DNA from 4 places in the Streptomyces sp. NPDC059371 genome. Region 2 is predicted to be linked to each of the others. Evidence: riboswitches for the same ligand, from Rfam matches in the RefSeq annotation. Region 2 holds a riboswitch; each other region holds the start of a gene.
The links. A riboswitch is a leader RNA that binds a small molecule or an ion and turns the genes downstream of it on or off. The one in region 2 is predicted to bind cyclic di-AMP.
Positions count from the first base shown of each region.

Region 1: it holds a riboswitch for cyclic di-AMP, as region 2 does, so the genes downstream of both, ACFXGX_RS20620 (peptidoglycan DD-metalloendopeptidase family protein) here and ACFXGX_RS04600 (M23 family metallopeptidase) in region 2, are expected to answer to the same signal.
Region 3: it holds a riboswitch for cyclic di-AMP, as region 2 does, so the genes downstream of both, ACFXGX_RS40450 (NlpC/P60 family protein) here and ACFXGX_RS04600 (M23 family metallopeptidase) in region 2, are expected to answer to the same signal.
Region 4: it holds a riboswitch for cyclic di-AMP, as region 2 does, so the genes downstream of both, ACFXGX_RS25230 (transglycosylase family protein) here and ACFXGX_RS04600 (M23 family metallopeptidase) in region 2, are expected to answer to the same signal.

Region 1 covers NZ_JBHYXD010000034.1:36,519-42,168, reverse strand. Annotated here, with positions in the region: gene ACFXGX_RS20640 (aspartate aminotransferase family protein) at 1-1,164, shown strand, start outside; gene ACFXGX_RS20635 (helix-turn-helix domain-containing protein) at 1,348-1,986, shown strand; gene ACFXGX_RS20630 (DUF6126 family protein) at 2,013-2,129, shown strand; gene ACFXGX_RS20625 (tyrosine-protein phosphatase) at 2,158-2,955, opposite strand; cyclic di-AMP (ydaO/yuaA leader) riboswitch at 3,611-3,766, shown strand; gene ACFXGX_RS20620 (peptidoglycan DD-metalloendopeptidase family protein) at 3,771-4,673, shown strand; gene ACFXGX_RS20615 (SGNH/GDSL hydrolase family protein) at 4,945-5,650, shown strand, end outside.
Region 2 covers NZ_JBHYXD010000005.1:19,606-25,255, reverse strand. Annotated here, with positions in the region: gene ACFXGX_RS04615 (dihydrofolate reductase family protein) at 1-852, shown strand, start outside; tRNA gene ACFXGX_RS04610 (tRNA-Met) at 937-1,010, shown strand; gene ACFXGX_RS04605 (PP2C family protein-serine/threonine phosphatase) at 1,296-2,366, shown strand; cyclic di-AMP (ydaO/yuaA leader) riboswitch at 2,582-2,738, shown strand; gene ACFXGX_RS04600 (M23 family metallopeptidase) at 2,750-3,784, shown strand; gene ACFXGX_RS04595 (aldo/keto reductase) at 3,928-4,872, shown strand; gene ACFXGX_RS04590 (PrsW family intramembrane metalloprotease) at 4,938-5,650, opposite strand, start outside.
Region 3 covers NZ_JBHYXD010000141.1:8,924-14,573, reverse strand. Annotated here, with positions in the region: gene ACFXGX_RS40465 (DUF2306 domain-containing protein) at 1-97, opposite strand, end outside; gene ACFXGX_RS40460 (helix-turn-helix transcriptional regulator) at 182-712, opposite strand; gene ACFXGX_RS40455 (hypothetical protein) at 937-1,254, shown strand; gene ACFXGX_RS40450 (NlpC/P60 family protein) at 1,313-3,445, opposite strand; cyclic di-AMP (ydaO/yuaA leader) riboswitch at 3,453-3,624, opposite strand; gene ACFXGX_RS40445 (hypothetical protein) at 4,044-4,274, shown strand; gene ACFXGX_RS40440 (alpha/beta fold hydrolase) at 4,288-5,034, opposite strand; gene ACFXGX_RS40435 (beta-glucanase) at 5,431-5,650, opposite strand, start outside.
Region 4 covers NZ_JBHYXD010000049.1:17,580-23,229, forward strand. Annotated here, with positions in the region: gene ACFXGX_RS25215 (DUF501 domain-containing protein) at 1-167, opposite strand, end outside; gene ACFXGX_RS25220 (septum formation initiator family protein) at 207-683, opposite strand; gene eno (phosphopyruvate hydratase) at 803-2,089, opposite strand; gene ACFXGX_RS25230 (transglycosylase family protein) at 2,432-3,127, opposite strand; cyclic di-AMP (ydaO/yuaA leader) riboswitch at 3,132-3,325, opposite strand; gene ACFXGX_RS25235 (transglycosylase family protein) at 3,509-4,381, opposite strand; gene ACFXGX_RS25240 (cytochrome P450) at 4,696-5,650, opposite strand, start outside.

The DNA.
Region 1 (5,650 bases), on a different contig from region 2:
CACCCCGTCGTCCGGCAGGCGCTCCACGACGTCCTCGACGCCTCGCTCGCCGACCTCACCCGCTTCGACTGCCAGCCGCTGCCGGGCCTGCTCGCGGAGCGGCTGCTCACCCACAGCCCGCACCTGGACCGGGTGTTCTTCGGCAACAGCGGTACGGAGGCCGTCGAGACCGCGCTGAAGTTCGCCCGGTACGCGACCGGCAGGCCGAGGATCCTGTACTGCGCGCACGCCTTCCACGGGCTGACCACCGGTTCCCTGTCGGTGAACGGCGAGGACGGCTTCCGCGACGGCTTCGCGCCGCTGCTGCCCGACACGGCCGTCCCGCTCGGCGATCTCGACGCCCTGGCCGGGGAGCTGAAGAAGGGCGATGTCGCCGCGCTCATCGTGGAGCCGATCCAGGGCAAGGGCGTCCACGAGTCCCCGCCGGGATATCTGCGCGCCGCCCAGGAACTGCTGCACCGGCAGAAGGCGCTGCTCATCGCGGACGAGGTGCAGACCGGCCTCGGCCGGACCGGGGACTTCTACGCCTACCAGCACGAGGAGGGGGTCGAACCGGACCTGGTGTGTGTCGCCAAGGCGCTCTCCGGCGGCTATGTGCCGGTGGGCGCGACCCTCGGAAAGGACTGGATCTTCAAGAAGGTCTACTCCTCCATGGACCGGGTCCTCGTGCACTCCGCGAGCTTCGGCTCCAACGCGCAGGCCATGGCGGCGGGTCTCGCGGTGCTCTCCGTGATGGAGAACGAACAGATCGTCGCGAACGCGCGCGTCACCGGAGAGCTGCTGAAATCCCGGCTGGCGGCCCTGGTCGACCGCTACGAACTGCTCAGCGAGGTGCGCGGGCGGGGTCTGATGATCGGCATCGAGTTCGGGCGGCCCGCGTCGCTCAAGCTGCGCAGCCGCTGGACCATGCTGCAGGCCGCGCGCAAGGGGCTGTTCGCGCAGATGGTCGTCGTACCGCTGCTCCAGCGGCACCGCATCCTCACCCAGGTCTCCGGCGACCACCTGGAGGTGATCAAACTGATCCCGCCGCTGGTCATCGACGAGCGGGATGTCGACCGGTTCGTAGAGGCCTTCACCGCGGTGATGGAGGACGCGCACAACGGCGGCGGGCTGATGTGGGACTTCGGGAAGACGCTGGTGAAGCAGGCGGTGGCGAACCGCTGAGACCCGGCCGGACCGACGGCCCGCCGCGGGCGGTGCGGGTGCGGCCGGCAGCCGGCGAGGCGGTGCGGGTGCGGCCGGCGACCGGCGGGGATGCGGCCGGGCGAGATGGATCGTGTCCGGCGAGGCTTTTGCCTCTGGGGCAATAATATTGCCCCAGAGGCAATTGTTTGGCTCAATGGTTCCATGAGCACTGCCGATCCAGGGACGGCCGAAGAGCCGTCCGCCGAGCTGCACGCCGTGGCGCCCCGGCTCCGCGCCCTGCGCCGCGGCGCGTCTCTCACGCTGGAGGCCGCCGCCCGCGCCGCCGGACTCTCGCCCGCCCATCTGTCCCGGCTGGAGACCGGGCAGCGCCAGCCCTCGCTGCCGATGCTGCTCACGCTGGCCCGTGTCTACAGTACGACGGTTTCCGAACTGCTCGGCGAGACGGTCCCCGACCGTGACGCGGTCGTACGGGCCGCCGAAATGGAGCCGGCCCCGGCGGGCGGCTGGACCTACTGGCAGGCGGGCTCCGCGGGCCGCGGCATGCAGGCCCTGCGTGTGCACGTCCCCTACGGTTCCCAGGGCGACATCGTGCGCGTCCACCCGGGCGAGGAGTGGCTGTACGTCCTCAAGGGGCGGCTCAGTCTGCGCCTCGGGGACACCGCGCACATCCTCGCGCCGGGAGACAGCGCCCACTTCGACTCGCTGACCCCGCACCGCATCGCCGCCGCCGAGCGCGACGGAGCCGATCTCCTCTTCGTACACACCCTGCTGCAGAGCCCCGTCGCCGCGCTGTGCCTCGGCCCGGCGACGGGCCACCCCACCCCGGGAGAGACGTCATGACCGAACCCACGGAACGCCGCCGGTCCATGGAGGACAAGTTCCCTCGCGCCCTGTGGGTGCGGCTGATCATCTACGTCGCCGTCGGCCACCTGTTCGCGGCCTTCATCTACCTGCTCTTCACGCTGGGCGCGCAGAACCAGTAGCGCCCGGGTCGGGGAGCGTGGCTTCGGCTCAGTCCAGGAGCCGCGCGCGAAGGCGCTCCCGGAGCTCCGGCGTGAGCCCCAGCCCCTGTTCCAGGTAGGCCTCGACGCTGCCCCAGTTCTCCTCGATCGTCTCGAAGGCGGCTGTCAGGTACTCGGCGCGCGCGTCGAACAGCGGGCTGAGCAGTTCCATGACCTCGGGGGAGTAGGTGCCGGCCGAGGAGCCGCTGCGGTGGACCTTGTAGCGGCGGTGGGCGGCGTTCGACTCCAGGTAGTCGGTCACGATCGCCTCGCGCTCGACGCCGAGGGCGAGCAGGGTGACCGCGATGGACAGCCCGGCGCGGTCCTTGCCCGCCGCGCAGTGCATCAGCGCGGGCACGCTGTCGTCGGCCAGGGCGTGCAGCACCTGCGCGTGCTCGGCCGTGCGTTCCCTGATGATCGTGCGGTAGGAGTTGATCATCCGGTTGGCGCCCTTGCCGTCGCCGAGGAGCCCGCGAAGCTGGTCGATGTCGCCGTCGCGGACCATCTTCCAGAACTCGCTGCCGTCCGCCGGGTCGCTCAGCGGGAGGTTCACGTTCCGCACGCCCGGCAGTTCGACGTCCGGGCCCTCCAGCTTCTGGTCCGCGGCGTTGCGGAAGTCGAAGATCGTGTGGAGACCCAGGGAGGCGAGGAACGCGGCGTCCTCCTCCGTGGCGTGCGCGAGGTGGCCGCTGCGGAACAGATGCCCGTAGCGCACTCGCCGGCCGTCCGCGGTGGGCAGTCCGCCCACGTCGCGGAAGTTCCGCACTCCGCCGAGCTCGGGCTCGGTCGACGGGACCTGCTGCGTCACGGGGGCTCCTCCCATTCGGCCGTCGGCGTCGCCGGGCTGGACTCGGCGCCGCTCGTCGGCAGTTGTACCGGCTTGCGCTGTCGACGATACGACATAGGTTCCTCGGGCAATGAGTTGTCCACAGGCGGCCTTCTCGCGTACGGAAAGCCCTGGAAGCGGTGCTCCACAGCTCACTGGATCGAATGCCCGTTCGATAAATGTGCGAGGCCGACCGTCGGGCTGGTCGCACCCTTCTCGTCGCGTGAGGCCTGCAGGGCAATTGCTATGAAATGCGGCATTGCGAGTGTGCCGTTTTGCGTGCCGCCTCATACAGAGATCCGGATGTGCCGGATATCCGCCTGCGTCGCATCTGACCTTTCTGTCCGAATAGGCACCTTCGTTACAACTGGCCCTGGAATAGGGCACCCTGGGGCGAGTCGCGTGAGGAGCGTCATATTCGTGACGATGCGTTGCCGTCCTCATTTCTCAACCCGCCAGGATTCACGGGCGGGTTGAGAGGTCCGGAAGATCGTCACTCCACGGAGGGTGACGACGATTTCCGCATGGATCAAGAAAGGCGAGCGCACAGAAACCGCCCATAGTTGTCGACGCGCTCTCATCTCGCTTACGTTCTGCCTCAATCCGGACGGACGCCCAATCCTGCCGCCGCCCGGAATCCGCACACTCACCCGTACACGGCAGGAGCGGGGGACCCACAGGTTCCGTGCCTGGTCCGGTCTCCGGAACAGGCTAGGGGTACAGCCGCGCAGCAGCGGCCGGGCATCTCCAGCCCGCACCCGACAGCTCACCCCGCAGGCGCCGGAGAGGAATTCGTCATGCCCGCGAAGGGTAAGCACCGCCGTCCCAAGTCCCTGCGTTTCACCCGCTCGATAGCCGTGGCCGGAACCGGTGGCGCCGCACTCGCGCTGCCCCTGATGGGAGCGTCGGGCGCCCAGGCCGCGACCCCCGCCACCGCCGTCGCGCACCATGTCGAGAAGGCCGCGACCGCCGCCCCCGCCGAGAAGTCCGCCAAGACCGCCGCGGTCAAGACGTACGCGGTGAAGCGCGGTGACTACCTCTCGAAGATCGCCGACGAGCAGAACGTCGGCGGCGGCTGGAAGAAGATCTACGCGGACAACCGCTCCGCGATCGGCAGCGACCCGTCGCTGATCCACCCCGGTCTGAAGCTGTCGCTCGGCAAGAAGGCCGCCTCCGCCGCCCACTCGGCGACGCAGTCGGCCACTCGGACGACCACCTCGGCGAAGCCCGCCCAGGCGACCCCGGCCGACGACACGACCGCGTCCGACACGGCCTCCACCAACAGCTCCTCCGGCTACACCCTGCCGGTCGACAGCAGCAGCGTCGGCACCGGTTACAAGGTGGCGGGCAGCATGTGGTCCAGCGGCTACCACACGGGCGTGGACTTCGTGGTCCCGACCGGCACCACGCTCAAGTCCATCGCGGCGGGCACCGTCGTCTCCGCGGGCTGGGGCGGCGCCTACGGCAACCAGGTCGTCATCCAGCACGCCGACGGCAAGTACTCCCAGTACGCCCACATGTCGTCGCTGTCCGTCTCGGCGGGGCAGACCGTGACCGAGGGGCAGCAGATCGGCCTCTCCGGCGCGACCGGCAACGTGACCGGACCGCACCTGCACTTCGAGATCCGCACCACGCCGGACTACGGCTCCGACATCGACCCGGTCGCGTACCTGCGCTCGCACGGTGTCGCCGTGGGCTGACGCCCCTTTTCCTCCTGCTCCTGACGGCAGGAAGATCTCCGAAGGCCGGACCCCATGATCCCCTGGGTCCGGCCTTCGGTGTTCCCGTGGCGCGGCCCCGAGTCGATCGCTGCCTCAACATCCTTGACGCGGGCCTTATTCCAGAGTTGACCAATGCTTGGCGAGTGGCTTATCTCACCGTCCGTCAACCCTTCCCTACGGTCGCGTAGCTCACATCAATAGGTGAATCATGCTTGATGTGGCAGACGATTCGAAGAGTGACAAGAGATCAGTGATCGGGTCGTACGTGGCGGTGGGGGACAGCTTCACCGAGGGCGTCGGCGACCCCGGGCCCGACGGAGCTTTCGTCGGCTGGGCCGACCGGTTCGCGGTACTTCTCGCGGACCGCAGGCCCGAGGGCGATTTCGACTACACCAATCTCGCCGTGCGCGGCAAACTGCTCGACCAGATCGTCGAGTCCCAGCTCCAGAGGGCGAAGGAACTCGGCCCGGACCTGGTCTCGTTCTGCGCCGGCGGCAACGACATCATCCGCCCCGGCACCGACCCCGACGAGGTCGCGGAGCGCTTCGAGCGCGCGATCGCCGACCTCACCTCCGCCGTCGGCACCGTCATGGTGACGACCGGCTTCGACACCCGTGACGTTCCCGTGCTCAAGCATCTGCGCGGCAAGATCGCCACCTACAACGGACATGTGCGGGCCATCGCGGACCGCTACGGCTGTCCCGTCCTCGACCTCTGGTCCCTGAAGACGGTCCAGGACCGCCGGGCCTGGGACGGCGACCGGCTGCACCTCTCGCCCGAGGGGCACACCCGGGTGGCGCTCCGTGCCGGACAGGTACTCGGCCTCGAGGTCCCGGCCGACCCGGACCAGCCCTGGCCGCCCCTGCCGCCGCGCGGCACGCTGGAGGTGCGCCGCGACAACATCCAGTGGGCGCGCGAGTATCTGGTCCCGTGGATCGGACGGCGACTGCGCGGGG
Region 2 (5,650 bases):
TTCTGGCACACGGGCGGCGAGAAGGTCGTCTACACGACGGACGAGGGCGCGCCGCGCGCGGCCGCCGCGCTCGACGGCCTCGTCGGCGTCGACGTCGTCCCGACCGGCCCCCGACTCGACTGGCGGGTGCTGCTGGAACACCTTCACGACGTACGGGGGGTGCGCCGCCTCATGGTCGAAGGAGGCGGCAAGGTCCACACCCAGCTCGTGCGCGAGCAGCTCGCCGACGAACTGCAGCTCGCCGTCGCCCCCCTCTTCGTCGGGCAGCCGGACGCGCCGCGGCTGTTCGGGACCGGGGCGTACCCCCCGGGCCGGATGCGGCTGGTGGAGACCCGGCCCGTCGGCGACGTCGTACTCATCCGGTACGTCCCCACCGCGCCCGGCACCGGCTCGCTCGCCTCCGCCGCCGACCGGCGGTGGCTGGAGCTCGCCTGCGAGCTGGCGGAGCTGTGCCCGCCCTCGAAGACCGCGTTCAGCGTGGGCGCCGTGGTGGTCGCCGCCGACGGGACCGAGCTGGCCCGGGGCCACTCCCGTGAGGGCGGCGACCCCGTCGTGCACGCCGAGGAGGCCGCCCTCGCCAAGATCGACCCGGCCGATCCCCGGCTGGCCGCCGCCACCGTCTACAGCAGCCTGGAACCGTGCGCCCACCGTGCCTCCCGGCCCGCGCCGTGCGCCCGGCTCATCCTCGACGCCGGTGTACGGCGGGTCGTCACCGCCTGGCGCGAGCCCGACACCTTCGTCACGGACGCCGACGGGAACGGGCTCCTCGCCGCCGCGGGCGCCGAGGTCGTCGTCCTCCCCGAGTACGCGGACCGCGCCGAGGCCCCCAACCGGCATCTGGCGGCCCGGTAGGGAGCGGGTGCCCGCGCCGCTGGAGGGGCGGGTTTGAACGGGTGTGCTTCGGGTCCCGCGGATGGCGTACACTGATTTCAACGACGCGGGGTGGAGCAGCTCGGTAGCTCGCTGGGCTCATAACCCAGAGGTCGCAGGTTCAAATCCTGTCCCCGCTACTGAAGGCCAAGGGCCGGAACTCGGATTCATGAGTTCCGGCCCTTGGTGTTTGTCCCGCCGTCTTTCTCCGGCCGGTTCCGTTCCGGCGGGCGGCGCCTTTCTCCCCCGGTCGGGCCACAGGGGTTGCCCGCCGCCTCCGCGCCGGTTCTTCTGGACGGGTGGGGCAGCCAGGAGGTGAGCGGCGGACCGGACAGTTTCACGACCGGGCCGGCCGGCCGTCCCGCGGTGTCCGAGGGTCCGGGAGTGTCCCGTCGCCCGGTCCGGCGGCAGCGGACCCGCGCCGGATCGTGAGGGCACGCGCCTTCGTCCGGGCCCTGCCCGTGCTGCTCGTCGCCGCCGGGATCGTCTACGACTACCTCACCCCGTCGGAATTCACCGCGGCCCCCCTGTTCGCGGCCGCGCCCCTGGTCGCCGCGCCCCTCTACTCGCTGCGCGGAACCGTTCTCGCCGGTGTCCTCGCCGTGGGCGCGGTCCTCGTGACGCACTGTGTGCTCGACATCGTCCTTCAGGTCGACGCGGTCACCGAGGTGGTCACCGTGGCGACGGCCGCCGTCCTCGCCGTCCTCATCAACACCGTGGTCCGGCGCGGCGACGAACGGCTCGCCTCCGTCCGGGAGATCGCCGAGTTCGCGCAGCGCGCCGTGCTGCCCGAGCCCGAGGCGCGGATCGCCGGGCTCGAGGTCGCGGCCCGGTACGAGGCGGCCCAGGAGGACGCGTTCATCGGCGGGGACCTGTACGCGGTGCAGGACTCCCCGTACGGCGTGCGGCTGGTCGTCGGGGACGTACGGGGGAAGGGGATGACCGCGGTGGCCGCCGTCGCGACGGTGGTCGGGGCGTTCGGGGAGGCGGCAGAGCGGGAGGCGACCCTGGGGGGTGTCGCGGAGCGCCTGGACCGGGCGCTGACGCGCGCCGGCACCCGGCGCGACAGCATCGACGCGGTCGAGGGGTTCACGACCGCCGTCCTCGCCGAGGTCCCGCGGGGCGAGGAGGTCGTACGCGTCGTCAACCGCGGCCATCCGCCGCCCCTGCTGCTGCATCCCGACGGCACGCTCGTCACCCTCACCGCCGAGTCATTCGCGCTGCCGCTCGGGATGAGTGAACTGGGAAGCCTGCCCGCCCCGACGCTGCGGGAGGGATTTCCGCGCGGGGCGACGCTGCTCCTGCACACCGACGGACTGTCCGAGGCCCGCGACGCGCGGGGGGAGTTCTTCGATCCGGCCGCCTGGCTGGCCGGGCGGGTCTTTCCCGGCCCCGAGGCGTTGCTGACCGCTCTCTTCGAGGCGGTCCGCGAGCACACGGGCGGCCCGCTGACGGACGACATGGCGCTGCTCGCCGTCCGGCGTCACGAGCAGTGATCGGACCGTGCCCCTCCGCATAACGACTGACTTACCGTCAGGGAAATCCGTGCAAGCGCCACGTGGTCAACTCGCCCGTTTTTCATCGTCCGTGACCCCAAAGTCCTGGCCAAGAGGCGTTAATGATCAGTCAGAACAGCTTGGAATTCGGTGCCTGGGTCTATTAACGTTCGATAACGCAGCGCGGTCGTCACAACCGTCACAAGAGACGGCTCCGTGCGCACGCGCCGAATCCCGTAAGGGAACCGGGGAACCAACTCGTGGGGTGAATCGAGCGTATTCCGCCGTGGAAGCACGGTGGCCGTACGCGCGTAGGAGACCTTCCTGCTCCGAACCCGTCAGCTAACCCGGTAGGCGGCAAGGAAGGAAAGGAGTGCGCCCAGGTGGCGTCCAACCGGCCCGCTCAGCCAACCTCGTTCACGCCGAACGAAGCCCACACCTTCGGCTATGGCAAGGACGAGGGCCCCTGGGAGGAGTGGAACCCCACCGCGGATTCCCTCGCTCCCGTCCGCGGCCGGCACCGCACGGGCAAGCAGCGCGGCGGAGGACTCGCCCGCAGCTCCACGGTTCTCGGCGTCGGTGTCATAGCCGCCGTCGGTGGTGGTGGCATCGCCAGCGCCGCTCCGGGCAAGGCGCCCGTCTCGATCTCACTGCCCGACCTGTCGTCGGTCACCGAGTCGGCCAAGGCCCTGATATCGGACGGCGGATCCAGCACCCCCAAGGGCTCCACGACCCCGCTCACCACCGCCGGTCTGACCAGCGCCGACACGGCCCAGGGCAGCAGCGACGCCGGTGAGGCGCTGCGCGACCGCATCATGGCGCAGGCCCAGTCGCAGCAGAACCAGGCCGACACCGCCACGCAGAAGGCCGTCCAGACCGCCGCCGCGCAGAAGGCCGTCCAGGCCGCCGCCAAGCAGCAGGACGAGGCCCAGGCCAAGGAAACCGCCGCGAAGAAGAAGGCGGAGGAGGCGGCCAAGCAGAAGGCCGAGGCCGAGCGTCTCGCCGAGCTCGCCAAGAGCTACTCGCTGCCGACCTCGTCGTACACGCTGACCTCGCGCTTCGGTGAGGCCGGCTCCATGTGGTCCTCCGGCTACCACACCGGACTCGACTTCGCGGCGCCCACCGGCACGCTGATCAAGGCGATCCACAGCGGCACCATCACCGAGGCCGGCTGGGCCGGCGCGTACGGCTACCGCACGATCCTCACCCTCGACGACGGTACGGAGCTCTGGTTCTGCCACCAGTCGTCGATCAGCGTCACCGTCGGCCAGAAGGTCGCCACGGGCGATGTCATCGGACGCGTGGGCGCCACGGGCAACGTCACCGGGCCGCACCTGCACCTCGAAGTGCACCCCGGCGGCGCCGCCACCGGCATCGACCCGATGGCATGGCTCCAGAGCAAGGGCATCAACCCCTGATCTCCGATCTCCGGCAGCCCTGACGTCAACCCCCCCGACGTCAGGGCTGTCGGTCGTCCGGGCGCGGACGGCGGCGCGCACCGCGCCCACCGCGCCCGATGATTGTGGAATACATCCATCCGGTAGGGGCGTTGAGGCCGTACATGACTTCTCTTCGCAAACTCGGTTCGTCCGACCTCGAGGTCTTCCCGCTCTCCCTCGGGGGCAACGTCTTCGGCTGGACGGCCGACGAGACCCGGTCCTTCGCCGTGCTCGACGCCTACGCCGCCGCCGGCGGCAACTTCCTCGACACGGCCGACTCCTACTCGGCCTGGGTCGAGGGCAACGAGGGCGGCGAGTCCGAGACCGTCATCGGCAAGTGGCTGAAGAGCCGCGGCAACCGCGCGGACATCGTGGTCGCCACCAAGGTCAGCCAGCACCCCGCGTACCCCGGCCTGTCCGGTGCCAACATCAAGGCCGCGGCCGACGCGTCACTGCGCCGCCTGGGCACCGACCACATCGACCTCTACTACACGCACTTCGACAAGCCGGAGGTGCCGGTCGAGGAGATCATCGGCGCCCTCGACGAGCTGGTGCGGGCCGGCAAGGTGCGGCACATCGCCGCCTCCAACATCTCCCCGGAGCGGCTGCGGGAGTCCCTGGAGTTCTCCGACCGCGAGGGCCTCGCCCGGTACGTCGCGCTCCAGCCCCACTACAACCTCGTCTCGCGCGACACCTACGAGGGCGCCCTGCTGGAGGTCGCGTCCCGGGCCGGTCTGGCGGCCGTCCCGTACTTCGCGCTCGCCGCCGGATTCCTCACCGGCAAGTACCGCCCCGGCGCCACGGTCGACTCTCCGAGGGCGGCCGGCGCGGCCAAGCACCTCACCACGGAACGCGGGCCACGGGTCCTCGCCGCCCTCGACGAGATCGCGGCAGCCCACGACGTCGCCGTCCCGACGGTCGCCCTCGCCTGGCTGGCCGCACAGCCGACGGTCGCCGCGCCGATCGCCTCCGCCCGCACGGTGGAGCAGCTCCCGGCCCTGCTCGGCGTCGCGGACCTGGTGCTGACGGACGACGAACTGACGCGCCTTTCGCAGGCGTCGGCGTAACAGCCGGACCGTCGGCGCGGTGCACGGTGATGCCCGCCGGCGCACCGCGCCGTGACCGTCCCGCGCTACGAGCTGTACGGGTTGTACGCGGGATACGGGGCCGGCGCGGACGCCTGGACCGGCCACCCGTACGGCCGCGCGGGCGGGGTCACGTACCCGTACCCCTGGGGCGGCCAGGGCGACGGCACGGGCAGCGGGGCCGTGGCGCGGGCCGCGTAGGCGAGAGCCGGACGGGCGATCTCCCGGCGGCGCCACAGCTCCTCCAGCAACTCACGCTCCCGTACGACGAAGTCGGCGCCCGCACGGCCCCGGCGCCCCCGGTGGCGCAGGAACGCCAGCGAGGTCGCGTACGCCTCGTACTCCGCCACCGAGCGGGCCGCGCCCTTCCCGAAGTGGTGCCCGGCGTACTCGCGCGCGAGCTGCCGCGCCCGCATCGAGCCGAGCGCCCACGGCTCGGCCGCGCCCAGCCAGCCCGCGGCGGTGTACACGGGCAGTTCGGCGCGGACGGTCCGCAGCTCGCGTTGCCGCGTCCAGACGACGAGCCAGGTCAGCAGCCCGAACGCGGGCACCATGAACGCCGCGTACACCCCGAAGAACCCGAACCGGCCGAAGCCCGAGGAGCCGTTCCAGATCGCGTGCATGCCCATCGCGAGCAGCAGACCGGTCAGGGGGAGCAGCACCCGGCGCGCGTGCTGGCGTTCGGCGGACAGTGCCGCGACGCCGAAGCCGATGCCCGTCAGCACGGTGAACAGGGGATGCGCGAAGGGCGACATCACCA
Region 3 (5,650 bases), on a different contig from region 2:
ACAGCTCGGTCATCGCGATCGGCGCGTAGCCCACGCACACGGCCGACACGGCGATGACGGCGAGGCGGCGCCAGGTGGTGCCCGTTGGACGACGCACGACGACTCCCTGCTCGTGGCCGCGACCCGGCCATCAATAGTCTCGTTTGGACTATCGAGACGGTAGGGCCGTCCATCGCCGGGGTCAACGGTCTGTCGTGTCCTCGTCCCGGCGCTGCACCCATTGCCAGAAGTCGATCATCATCCGCTCGTACCGGATTCCGAACTCGAGCGCGTCCCGCTGCCCGCGCGTCAGCAATTCGCCGACCGTCTCGGCGAGTTCCTCGTAGTCGCCGAGGGTGCTGCGGTGCTCGTCGAGCTGTACGGGGCCGAGCACGCCGGGCTCGCCGCCGAACCACAGCTTGAGGATGCCGCGCTCGCGGGCCTCCACCGGGACGAACGCGGGGTCGTCGAGCCAGCCCCGCAGGGCGGCCCTGCCCTGGTCCGTCAGCGTCAGCACCCTGCGGTTGCGGCCGCTCTCCTGCCGCACCTGGGACAGCATCCCGGCGTCGAGGAGACGGTCGCACTGCGCGTACACCTGCGCGTGCGGCACCGACCAGAAGGGCGCGACCGTCCGCGCCGCCTCCCCTTTCACGTCGTACGCGCTGGCCTCGCCCAGCTTGTCGATGATGCCGAGGACGAGGTACGAGGCGGTGGTCAACCTAGCGTCAGCCATGGGGCGACGGTATCGCCACGCGATCACCGCGCGGCAGGCACCGCCGGGGTCCGGCCGCCGCCGGCGGGCTCCGCACGGCGGGCTCCGCCGAGCACGCGGCCGCGGCACGTCGGGCGCCGCCCGACGCGAAGAAGAGCCGGGTGCCCGGCACAATGCGGGGTATACGGGCGATCACACAACCGACCGCACTTCAGGCCCTCGCGCCGGCCGCACTAGGAGCTCCTGTGACCACCTACGTCATCACCGTTCCCGGGACGTTCGTCCACGGCCTCCCGGAGGCCTCCCGCGCCGACGTGGAACGCAGGCTTCGCCCCCAGGACCCGCAGAACACGGACCTGGGCGAGAGCGAGGAGCTGAGCCTGCTCTCCGTCGACGAGGACAACAGGTTCTCCGTCCGGCTCGAGGTCGAGGCGGCGGACCGGAGAAGCGCCGAGGCCGAGGCCGTACGACTGGTCTCCGGTGCGCTCCTGGACAGCGGCCTGACCGCGGACGACGCGCCGCTGGGACCCGCCGCCGTCACGGGGATCGACAGCGAGTTCTGACGGCGCTACGTCCTGGACGGCCCGGTGCCGGGTACGTCCAGGACGGCCGAGCCGGGGCTCAGACCGGGCGTACGACGCTGTGGATGGCCGCCCGTCCGGCGTATTCGACCGACTCCTCGCTGATCCGCGCTCCGGGACTCGGCGCGTGGACCATCATGCCGTCCCCCACGTAGAGACCCACGTGGCTCACGTTGGCGTGGAAGAAGACCAGGTCACCGGGCTGGATGGCACCGAGGTCGACCGCCGGGCCGGCCTGCGCCTGCTCCTGCGTCGCACGGGGGAGCATGACTCCCGCGCTCTTCCAGGCCGCCTGGGTGAGACCGGAGGGGTCGTACGAACCGGGTCCGGACGCTCCCCACACGCACGGGCTGCCGATCTGAGCGCGGGCGAAGGCGACCGCCTCGGCGGCTCTGCTGTCGTGTCCGACGACCGGCGGGACGGCGGCGACGGCTACCGCACCGGTGACGAGGCTGTCGATGTCGAACCCCGGGTTCGTGCCGGCGGCCCCGGGGGCGGCGGGCCACGCCTGCTGGTTGCCGGTCGGCCGCAACGACTGCCGCCAGGCGTCGTCGGCCGACGGAGGCGTCGGCTGGTTCGCGGGGGGCATCGGAGCCGACTGATAGGCGGCCGGACGCGGCGCGGCCTCGTACGCGGGCGGCTGGGGCGCCGGCTCGCTCACCGGAGGCATCGGGGCCGGCTGATAGGCGGCCGGACGCGGCGCGGCCTCGTACGCCGGAGGCTGGGGCGCCGGCTCGCTCACCGGAGGCATCGGGGCCGGCTGATAGGCGGCGGGGCGCGGCGCGGCCTCGTACGCCGGAGGCTGGGGCGCCGGCTGGCTCATCGGGGGCACCGGGGCCGGCTGGTACCCGCTGGGACGCGTCGGCTTCTCGTACGAGAGGGGCAGGAGCACCGACGTGTACTCGGGGGCCGGGGCGGGCGCTTCGTACCCGCGGGGCAGGATGACCGCCTTGGGCTGGGCGGCCGGGGGCGCCGGCTCGTACGCCCGGGGCATGGAACCCGTGTCGAAGACCCCGGGCGCGGGCGCGGCCTGGGGCACCGCCTCGTACGGGGTCGGCTGGGGCGCCGCCTGGAACGCGGGCGCCTGAGCGACCGACGGGAACGTACCGGTCTGCGCGGCGGACGGGAAGGTGCCCGTCTGCGCGGCGGACGGGAACGCGGCGGTCTGCGGAGCCGCCGGGAACGCGGTGGGCTGAGCGACCGACGGGAACGAACCCGTCTGGCCGACCGACGGGAAGGTACCGGTCTGTCCGACCGACGGGAAGGTGCCCGTCTGCGCGGCGGACGGGAACGCGGCGGTCTGCGGAGCCGCGGGAAACGCGGTGGGCTGAGCGACCGACGGGAAGGTACCGGTCTGGGCGACCGAGGGGAACGAGCCGGTCTGATCGACCGCCGGGAACGAACCCGTCTGACCGACCGCCGGGAACGAACCGGTCTGCGGGGCCGTCGGGAACGAACCGGTCTGCGGGGCCGCCGGCCGGTACTCGATGGCCGGCATCTGCGCCACGGGCATGCCCTGCCGTGCCATGTGCCGCGCCATCAGCTCCCGCGCGACGGCGAGCTTGCGCCGGGCGCTCTGCTTCTTGACGTGCGGCGAGGACTGCTGCGGCGCGGCGGCCGGAACGGCCCCCGCGCGGAGCCCCGCACGGACCGCCACCTCGGATCCCGGTGCCGCCGGGGCGCCGCCGGCCGGGAGCGCGGCGGGCGGACCGGCGGTCAGCTCCAGTGCGGGGCGCGCACCCGGCTCCGAAGCCGGACCGGCGGTCAGCTCCAGCACCGGGGCGGCCGTCAACTCGGCAACGGGCCGTACGAGTTGTTCCAGCTCGTAGATCGTCGGAAGGTCCGACGAGGACCCACGGGACCCCTTCGCGGCCTCCTTCGGACGAGCACCTCCGCCGCCACGCTCCGGCTGTCTGTCGGCCGGTAGCGCGGCCGGGGCCGAGGGTCCGAACCGGGAACGCGCCCCGTCGAACCACTGGCGCATCAGGTCGTCCTGGGCGGCGTCGGAGACTCCGCTCCCCTGACCGGCGTTCCGTCGGCCCGGCCTGCGGTTGGAGTTCGCCAGGGCGCGGGTCCCGTTGAAGTTACCGGTGGCGAGCTCCGCCTGGTCGTAGAGGGACGAGAGTCGTCGGGCGACTTCTTCGCCGCTGGGCGGGGTGCGTTCCGGCGCCATGGAGTGGTGCTCCTTCCGTCGTCCGCCTACCGGGTTAGCTGTCGGGTTCGGGCGGACGATTCCGGAAGGTATGCCCTACGGCCCCTGCCCCGAAAGGCAGTTGGCCGATTCACCCCAGGTTCGGTGGGTCCCCGGCTCCCGCTGCCACGAGGACAGGCAGGACTCGGCGGAGGCCGCACCGCCCGGCGAGCTTCGCCGGAGGGAGTCGGGCGGCCTGGTCGCCAACTTAGCGATGGTGTGCACCCGATGTGAAGATCCACGTCCCAGATGTCCGATACATTTTCGTGACCTTCATCGCACCGTCCCGCAGCGCGACCGTGAGGACACGGGCCGTACTCGAAAAGGCGGCTGAGCACGGCCGTTGGGACGAGCGAGGCCGGCGCCCGGTCCGGAGCCGCGGGTCACACGTCCGGCCAACTCGGATGTGTCGAAAGTGTGCACAGAACTGGCGTTCCCTGGCATGTCGTTCGACATCGACGGCGCCCTTTGGTCACACCTTGACCGGTTCTGGCCGAGCTGGCCGGATCACCGCTGCGACCACCTGCCGGCCGTACCGTCGAAGCACGTCAGACCACGAGAGCGAGTCGAGGATCCCCACGTGCACGATGCCCCGATCTATGCCCAACTGATCTCCGAACGCGGTGACATACCGACGCTCGTGCGAAGCGAAGCACGTCGGCTGCAACGCGACTTCGAGTGGATCCTGAGCTGGGATCCGTCGACGGGCGCCCCGCTTCCCTCGTCCGCCGCACGACCGGCGTCGGGTACGCGCCGCGCCTTCTCCCCCACCCCCGATCCCGACGACCGGCTCGACACACCGGGCTCCTGACGCCCGGGACGCCCTACAGAACGCCAGGCTCTGCGCCCGGCCGTTCGGCGGGGAGCGGGTCGAGGCCGGCGCCGATCAGGGTCACCAGCTCGGCGACCGTAGCGCCCGTGGCCCGATGCCAGGTCCGCGCGCGGCGGAGCATCGCGTGGTCCCCGCCCTCGACCCGCACGGCGCTCGCGGAGCAACCAGCCTCCGCGGCCCGGCGGACGAGGGCGAACGACTCCACGGGGTCGGTGACCCGGTCCCGGTCCCCGTGCAGCACGATCACGCGTTTGTCCCGGAGGTGGGTCACCGGCTCACCCTCCGGGCACCAGGGTGCCAGCGCCACCACGGCCCGGACCTGGGGTGCGGCCGCGGCCCGCAGAGCGGCGCGCCCGCCCATCGAGTGACCCACGAGCACGACCGGCACCTCCCCCACCAGAGCGGCGAGTTCGTCCAGTGCCAGCAGAACGTCGGCGACGGGGTCGGCGTCCGCGCCGTTCCATCCCCGGTGGCGGTAGCGCACCTGCCCGACGAACGTGTCCTCGTCCGCCAGGGCCCGTGTCACGGAGCGCACGAACGGCCGCATCCGGGCGCGTGCCAGGTTCCACGGCCGCAACGGGGCCTTGCTGTCGGCGGTGCCGCCGTGAAGGATCAGTACGGCCGCGCGCGCCGGTTCCCCGTCCGGACGAGGGACGCGGCAGGGCCGCAGCGCCACGGAGGCGCCGGTCTCCCCGGACCGGGACACATCGTCGGCGGACATCCGCACAGAACCTCGCATGACACCTCTCCACCTACCGGCGCTTCGTCCACGCCTCGCACTGAACCGTGAGGAGGAATCGTCTCACCGACCGCGGACCCGCCCCAAGCTCACTCCGCGGCTCACTCCGCGGGCTCGGGCCGCGCGCGGTAACCATTGCGCCATTCCTGGTAGAAACGCCAGAGGCGGGCCGCCTGCGGGCAGCGCCCCGACTCCCGTTGGCACGTGCGGCAGTTGCCGACGTGACTGACGTAGGCGGACTCGGGGGCGTCCCCCGGTTGCGGATTCGGCATGGCCCTCGGCACCCGTCGGCGCGACGCGCACCGGCGCAGCGTCGCTTCTGATGCCGTACTTCCGCGCCGAGGGCCCCGGCGGATGCACCTGCCCGGCTGCATCTGCCGAGGCCCCGCTCCGGCGTCAGTCGAGGACGTCGGCCTCGTACTCCTCCGTCGCGGGGAAAGGTCTGCCGGCCGGGGGCCTGCGGACCGCCAGCCGGGCCACCTCGAAGTCCATCTCGGAGGCCTCGGGAGGCGGCGGCGGGTGGTATCGCCCCGCGCAGACGGAGAGGTTGACGATGAGATAGGCGTGCCAGGATCTGCCCACTCCGCGCCGGTCGTCGAAAGCCCGGATTCCGTTG
Region 4 (5,650 bases), on a different contig from region 2:
CCGTCGGGGAGGCGGGGCGCCGTCTCCACCACGTCCGGCTGGCCGCAGGGGCAGCGGTGCACGATCGCGCGCAGCCCGCGCGGCGGCCGGCCGAGCTGCTGCTTGAAGGCCTCGACGTCGGCGTCGGTGGGCTCGGTGCGCGGGGTGGTGGGGGGTGGCGTTTCCATGCCGTGAGTCACGTGTCTTTCTGGTCAGTTCATGGGTCGTCAGCGGTCGGCGGCGTCGGATCTGTCCACGCCGTCCCAGACATTGGTGTACCAGGGGCGGTCCGCGGTGCCCCGTTCGGCACGGGACTGCTTGGCGGCGTCCGGGTCGATCACGATGTAGCCGGTCTCGCCCGGCATCACATAGTGCAGCCGCTGACGGATCTGCTGCTCGGCGTACGCGTCGTCCTGCCAGCGCGCCTTGAGGTCGCGAAGCTGCTCGACCCGCTGCCGGGCCTGCTCCCGCTGCCGCTCCAGATCGCCGATCTGGGCCCGCTGGGAGACGTACTGCCGCATCGGGTACGCGAGGGCGACGATCAGGGAGCACAGGACCATGGCGAGCAGCGCGGCCCGGCCGGTGAGCCGGGAGCGGCGCGCCTGCCGCTTGGTCTGGGAGCGGTAGACCCTGGCCGCCGTCTGCTCGCCGAGCAGCTTCAGCCTGGTCGAGGTGGAGAACCGGTCCCGGTCCTTCACGGCCATGAGTCCCGCCTCCCCAGTACCGGCCCGCCGTACGGGCCCGTCACGTGCGTACGTCCCCGCACACGGTACGGGACCGGGTACGGGGACGTACGGAGGACGCTTCCTGAGACGCGCGAGGCTCAGCCCTTGAAGCGCGGGAAGGCGCTGCGGCCGGCGTAGACCGCGGCGTCGTCGAGGATCTCCTCGATGCGCAGGAGCTGGTTGTACTTGGCGACACGGTCCGAGCGGGCCGGGGCGCCGGTCTTGATCTGACCGCAGTTCACGGCGACCGCGAGGTCGGCGATGGTGACGTCCTCGGTCTCGCCGGAGCGGTGGGACATCATGCACTTGAAGCCGTTGCGCTGGGCCAGCTCGACGGCGTCCAGGGTCTCGGTCAGCGAACCGATCTGGTTGACCTTGACGAGCAGGGCGTTGGCGGAGCCCTCCTCGATGCCGCGGGCCAGGCGCTCCGGGTTGGTGACGAAGAGGTCGTCGCCGACGATCTGGACCTTGTCGCCCAGCTTGTCGGTGATGACCTTCCAGCCGGCCCAGTCGTCCTCGTACAGCGGGTCCTCGATGGAGACGAGCGGGTACGCCGCGACGAGCTCGGCGTAGTACTCGGTCATCTCGGCGGCGGAGCGCTCCTTGCCCTCGAAGAGGTACTTGCCGTCCTTGTAGAACTCGGAGGCGGCGACGTCGAGGGCGAGGGCGATCTGCTCGCCGGGGATGTAACCGGCCTCCTTGATGGCCTCGAGGATGAGGTCGAGGGCGGCGCGGTTGGACTCCAGGTTCGGGGCGAAGCCGCCCTCGTCGCCGAGGCCGGTGGACAGGCCCTTGGTCTTCAGCACCTTCTTGAGGGTGTGGTAGACCTCGGCGCCCCAGCGCAGGGCCTCGGAGAAGGACTCCGCGCCGATCGGGGCGATCATGAACTCCTGGATGTCCACGTTGGAGTCGGCGTGCGAGCCGCCGTTCAGGATGTTCATCATCGGAACGGGCAGCAGGTGCGCGTTCGGTCCGCCCAGGTAACGGAAGAGCGGCAGGTCGGACGCCTCGGAGGCGGCGTGCGCGACGGCGAGCGAGACGCCGAGGATGGCGTTGGCGCCGAGCGAGGCCTTGTTGTCGGTGGCGTCCAGGTCGAACATCGCCTGGTCGATCAGGCGCTGCTCGGTGGCGTCGTAGCCGACGAGCTCCGGGCCGATCTGCTCGATGACGGCGAGGACGGCCTTCTCGACACCCTTGCCCTGGTAGCGGTTCGGGTCACCGTCGCGAAGCTCGATGGCCTCGAACGCTCCGGTGGAGGCGCCGGACGGAACGGCGGCACGACCCGTGCTGCCGTCGTCGAGGCCGACCTCGACCTCGACCGTGGGGTTGCCTCGGGAGTCCAGGATTTCCCGGGCTACGACGACGTCGATGGACGGCACGAGCATCTCCTTATTGGGATGTGACGCGGTACGCGGAGCTTGGCAGCCCCGCGGGATGAGCCTAACCGGCTCAGGGGGATCGGCCAGCGATCGACCACCCCTTGAGCGGACTGAGCCTACATATTGTTCCTGAACGGAACAAAAAAAGAAATAAAAAACCCCGCTCCGGCTCGTGCGGGGGAACACGTGCCGGAGCGGGGAGCCCGTGGGGACGGGGGACCTCGGCGGGTCTCCGGTGCGTGCGGAGACCCCACGAGGGGGCGTTGCCTGCCGGGCGTCGCGGCGGGGTGCCGGAATCACGGCCGCCCTCCGCCGAAGGCGGCCGGGTCAACCGGCGTGCCGCGCCGCTCAGCGCAGGTGGAGCTGCTGGCCCGGGTAGATGAAGTCGGCGTCGGTGACGATGCCCTTGTTCAGCTTGAACAGCTTCTGCCAGCCGCCCTTGACGTGCTTCTTCTCGGCGATCGAGCTGAGGGTGTCACCCTTGACGACCTTGTACTCGCCGTCACCCTTCTTGACCTTCTTGCCGGTCGGGGTGGTGACGGTCTTCTGGGCGGGGCGCTCCGCGGAACGGGAGGCGGGCTGCTCCGTCGCACGGGTGGCCGGGGCGCTCTGCGAGGTGCTCGGCGAGGAGGGCGCCGACGGGGCCGCCGGGGCCGAGCCGCCGCCGTACGGGGTGCTCGACAGGCCGGTGCCGCAGGTCGGCCAGGCGCCCTTGCCCTGTGCGGCGAGGACCTTCTCGCCGATGGAGATCTGCTGGGACTTCGAGGCCTGGTCGGCGGTCGAGGCGTAGGCGGTACCGCCGTACGCGGCCCAGGTGGAGGACGAGAACTGCAGGCCGCCGTAGTAACCGTTGCCGGTGTTGATCGACCAGTTGCCGCCGGACTCGCACTGGGCGACGGCGTCCCACTCGGAGCCGGTGGCCGCGGAGGCATTGCCCGCCGCCATCAGCGGGGCGGCGATGGCGACGCCGGTGACACCGGCGAGCGTGGCGACACGGGTGGCCTTGTTCGGGCGGCGGTGCTTGCCCTTGCCGGAGAACAGCATGGAGAGATCCCCTCACCGACGCCTGCGAGGTGAGCTGTCGGGTTCGGGCCGAATGAGTTGCCCGGCCGCATGCCCTCGGTCCCGTCTCCAGGACCTCCGGCACGCGGCTTCACCCCAAGCCGTTCCCGGGTGTCTCTCGACTCCCGGGCCCGGCACTTACCTTGGGTCCCCCGCTCCTGCCTACGGCGCATGACGCGACGACTGTTCCCGTACGGCCGTTGGCAGGATTCGGCGTTGCGACCGTCGGAGCCCGCTGTGGCGAGCAGTCACGACCGTAAGCAGTCGATTGGCGGAATTTCAAAGACGATCAGGGCTTCTGAGACCCATCTCTCACTTGCTCCAAATGGGACATTCCCCAGCGAACCGGGGCGCTAACTCCCTCTACTTTTGCACCGTTTCGACCGTGTCCGCGATGCTCCGACCAGGAACGACGAGGCCGGGACCGCCGTCGGCCGAGGCCGCGTCCACCTTGGGCAGGTCGCCCCATCCGCTTTCGAGGCCAAGGGCGTCGGAAACGCTCCAGAGGTTCCCGATGGCGTGTGCGACGTACTCGGTGTCGGGGGCGTCGGCCTCGGGGCTCGCGGCATGACGCCCCGTGGAGTCGTCGGTCCGGCTGTCGGCCGTGCTCTCCGCGGCGCCCCCGCCGCGGTGTCGCCCGGTGCCGGAACCCGCCGAGGTGGACGGGGTCGAAGCGGCTTCCTTCTGTCCCGACTTGGACGACTCATCACTCTTGCCGGTCGCCGCGTCCGCACTGTCGGAGCTCTGCGAGGCGCTGGGCGTGGCGGTGTCGCCGGCCGCGTCGGAGGACTCGGCCGAACCGGACGAATCACTCGAAGGGGACGAGCTGGGCGAAGTCGCCAGACCGGACGAAATATACGAACCGGAGTCGTCGCCGGTGCTCGACGAGTCGCCGGCCACGCCCGTGTCGACGCTGATGCCGGCGGAGCCCTTGCCGAGACCCGAGAGCGGCCCGCACGTCGGCCAGGCCGCGAGGCCCGTGTCGGCGAGCACCTTCTCGGCGACGGCTATCTGCTGCGAGCGGCTGGCCTGATCGGCCGTCGGGGCGTACTCGAGGCCGCCGTGCGTTTCCCAGTTGTCGTGGTCGAGCTGAAGGCCGCCGTAGTACCCGTTGGCTTCGTTGGCGCTCCACGCGCCACCGCTCTCGCACTGTGCCACCCGGTCCCAGGTGGTCCCGTCGGCCGCGCTGGCGCTCGCCGCGGCGAGCAACGGGATGACGATCGCCGATCCGGTCACCCCTGCGGCGACGATGAGAGCCGGGGCCTGGCGAGGGCGACGGTGACGGCCGTTCCCGGAGAGCATGCGAGAGCCTTTCGAGCGACAGCGGGGAGCACCGCGACTCCTGCCTAAGTGAGTGGCGCAGGTGCCGCGTTGATGGGTGAAGGTAGTCGCACTCGAACGCTGGTTACAAGTCGATGCACTACTGATCACGCGAAGATCACAGATTTGACGGAGCGTCACCTTCCGGTGGCCGTGAAGGCGCCTTTCCGGTATGCGGAATCGCCGCTTCAGCGCGGCCGTCGAAGGGTCGTCGATGCACCGATCGCGTCCTATTTGACCGGGGTGAACTCCACCGGAAGCGTACGCAATCCGCGCATAATGAGCCCTCCGCGCCAGCGCAAATCAGCCGATTCTCCGGCGAGTTGGATGTCGGGAAGACGGCCGAGGAGCGTACCCAGCGCGGTCTGCCCCTCCAGCCGGGCGAGCGGCGCGCCCAGGCAGTAGTGGATGCCGTGGCCGTAACCCAAGTGCTGAAGGTCACGTCGTGAGAGATCGAGCGTGTCCGGCTGTTCGAAGCGCTCGGGGTCGCGGTCCGCGGCCGCGAGGACCACGAGCACGGGGTCGCCGGCCGCGATGTCCTGCCCGCCGATCCGCACGTCCTCGGTCGCGAACCGCCACGTGGCCAGTTCGACGGGCCCGTCGTAGCGCAGGAGTTCCTCCACGCCCGTCTCCAGCAGCCCGCTCTCCCCGGCCGCGAGGGAGGCCTGCAGCCGGGCCCGCTGCCCGGGGTGGGTGAGCAGGGCGTGCATCCCGTTCCCGATGAGGTTGACCGTGGTCTCGAACCCCGCGAAGAGCAGGATGAAGGCCATCGCGGCGGCCTCGTTCTCGGTGAGGTGCTCGCCGTGGTCCGAGGCGCGGATGAGCCCCGAGATGAGGTCCTCGCCGGGCTCGGGCTCCGCGGTCAGCGCCTCGCGCTTGCGGTGGATGAGTTCGGCGAGATACCCGCGCATCTTCTTCACGGACCGGGCCACCCCGCCCCTCGGCCCGCCGCCGTGCCGGATCATCATGCCCGCCCAGTCCCGGAAGTCGTCCTGGTCCTCGCGCGGAACGCCGAGCAGGTCGCAGATGGCGTAGATGGGGAGCGGGAAGGCGAACTCGTGGATGAGGTCCGCGGAACCCCTGGCCGCGAACCCGGCGATGAGCTGATCCGTCAGCTCCTGCACCCGCGGTGCGAATTCGGCCACGCGCCGGGGTGTGAACGCCTTGCTGACGAGCTTTCGCAGC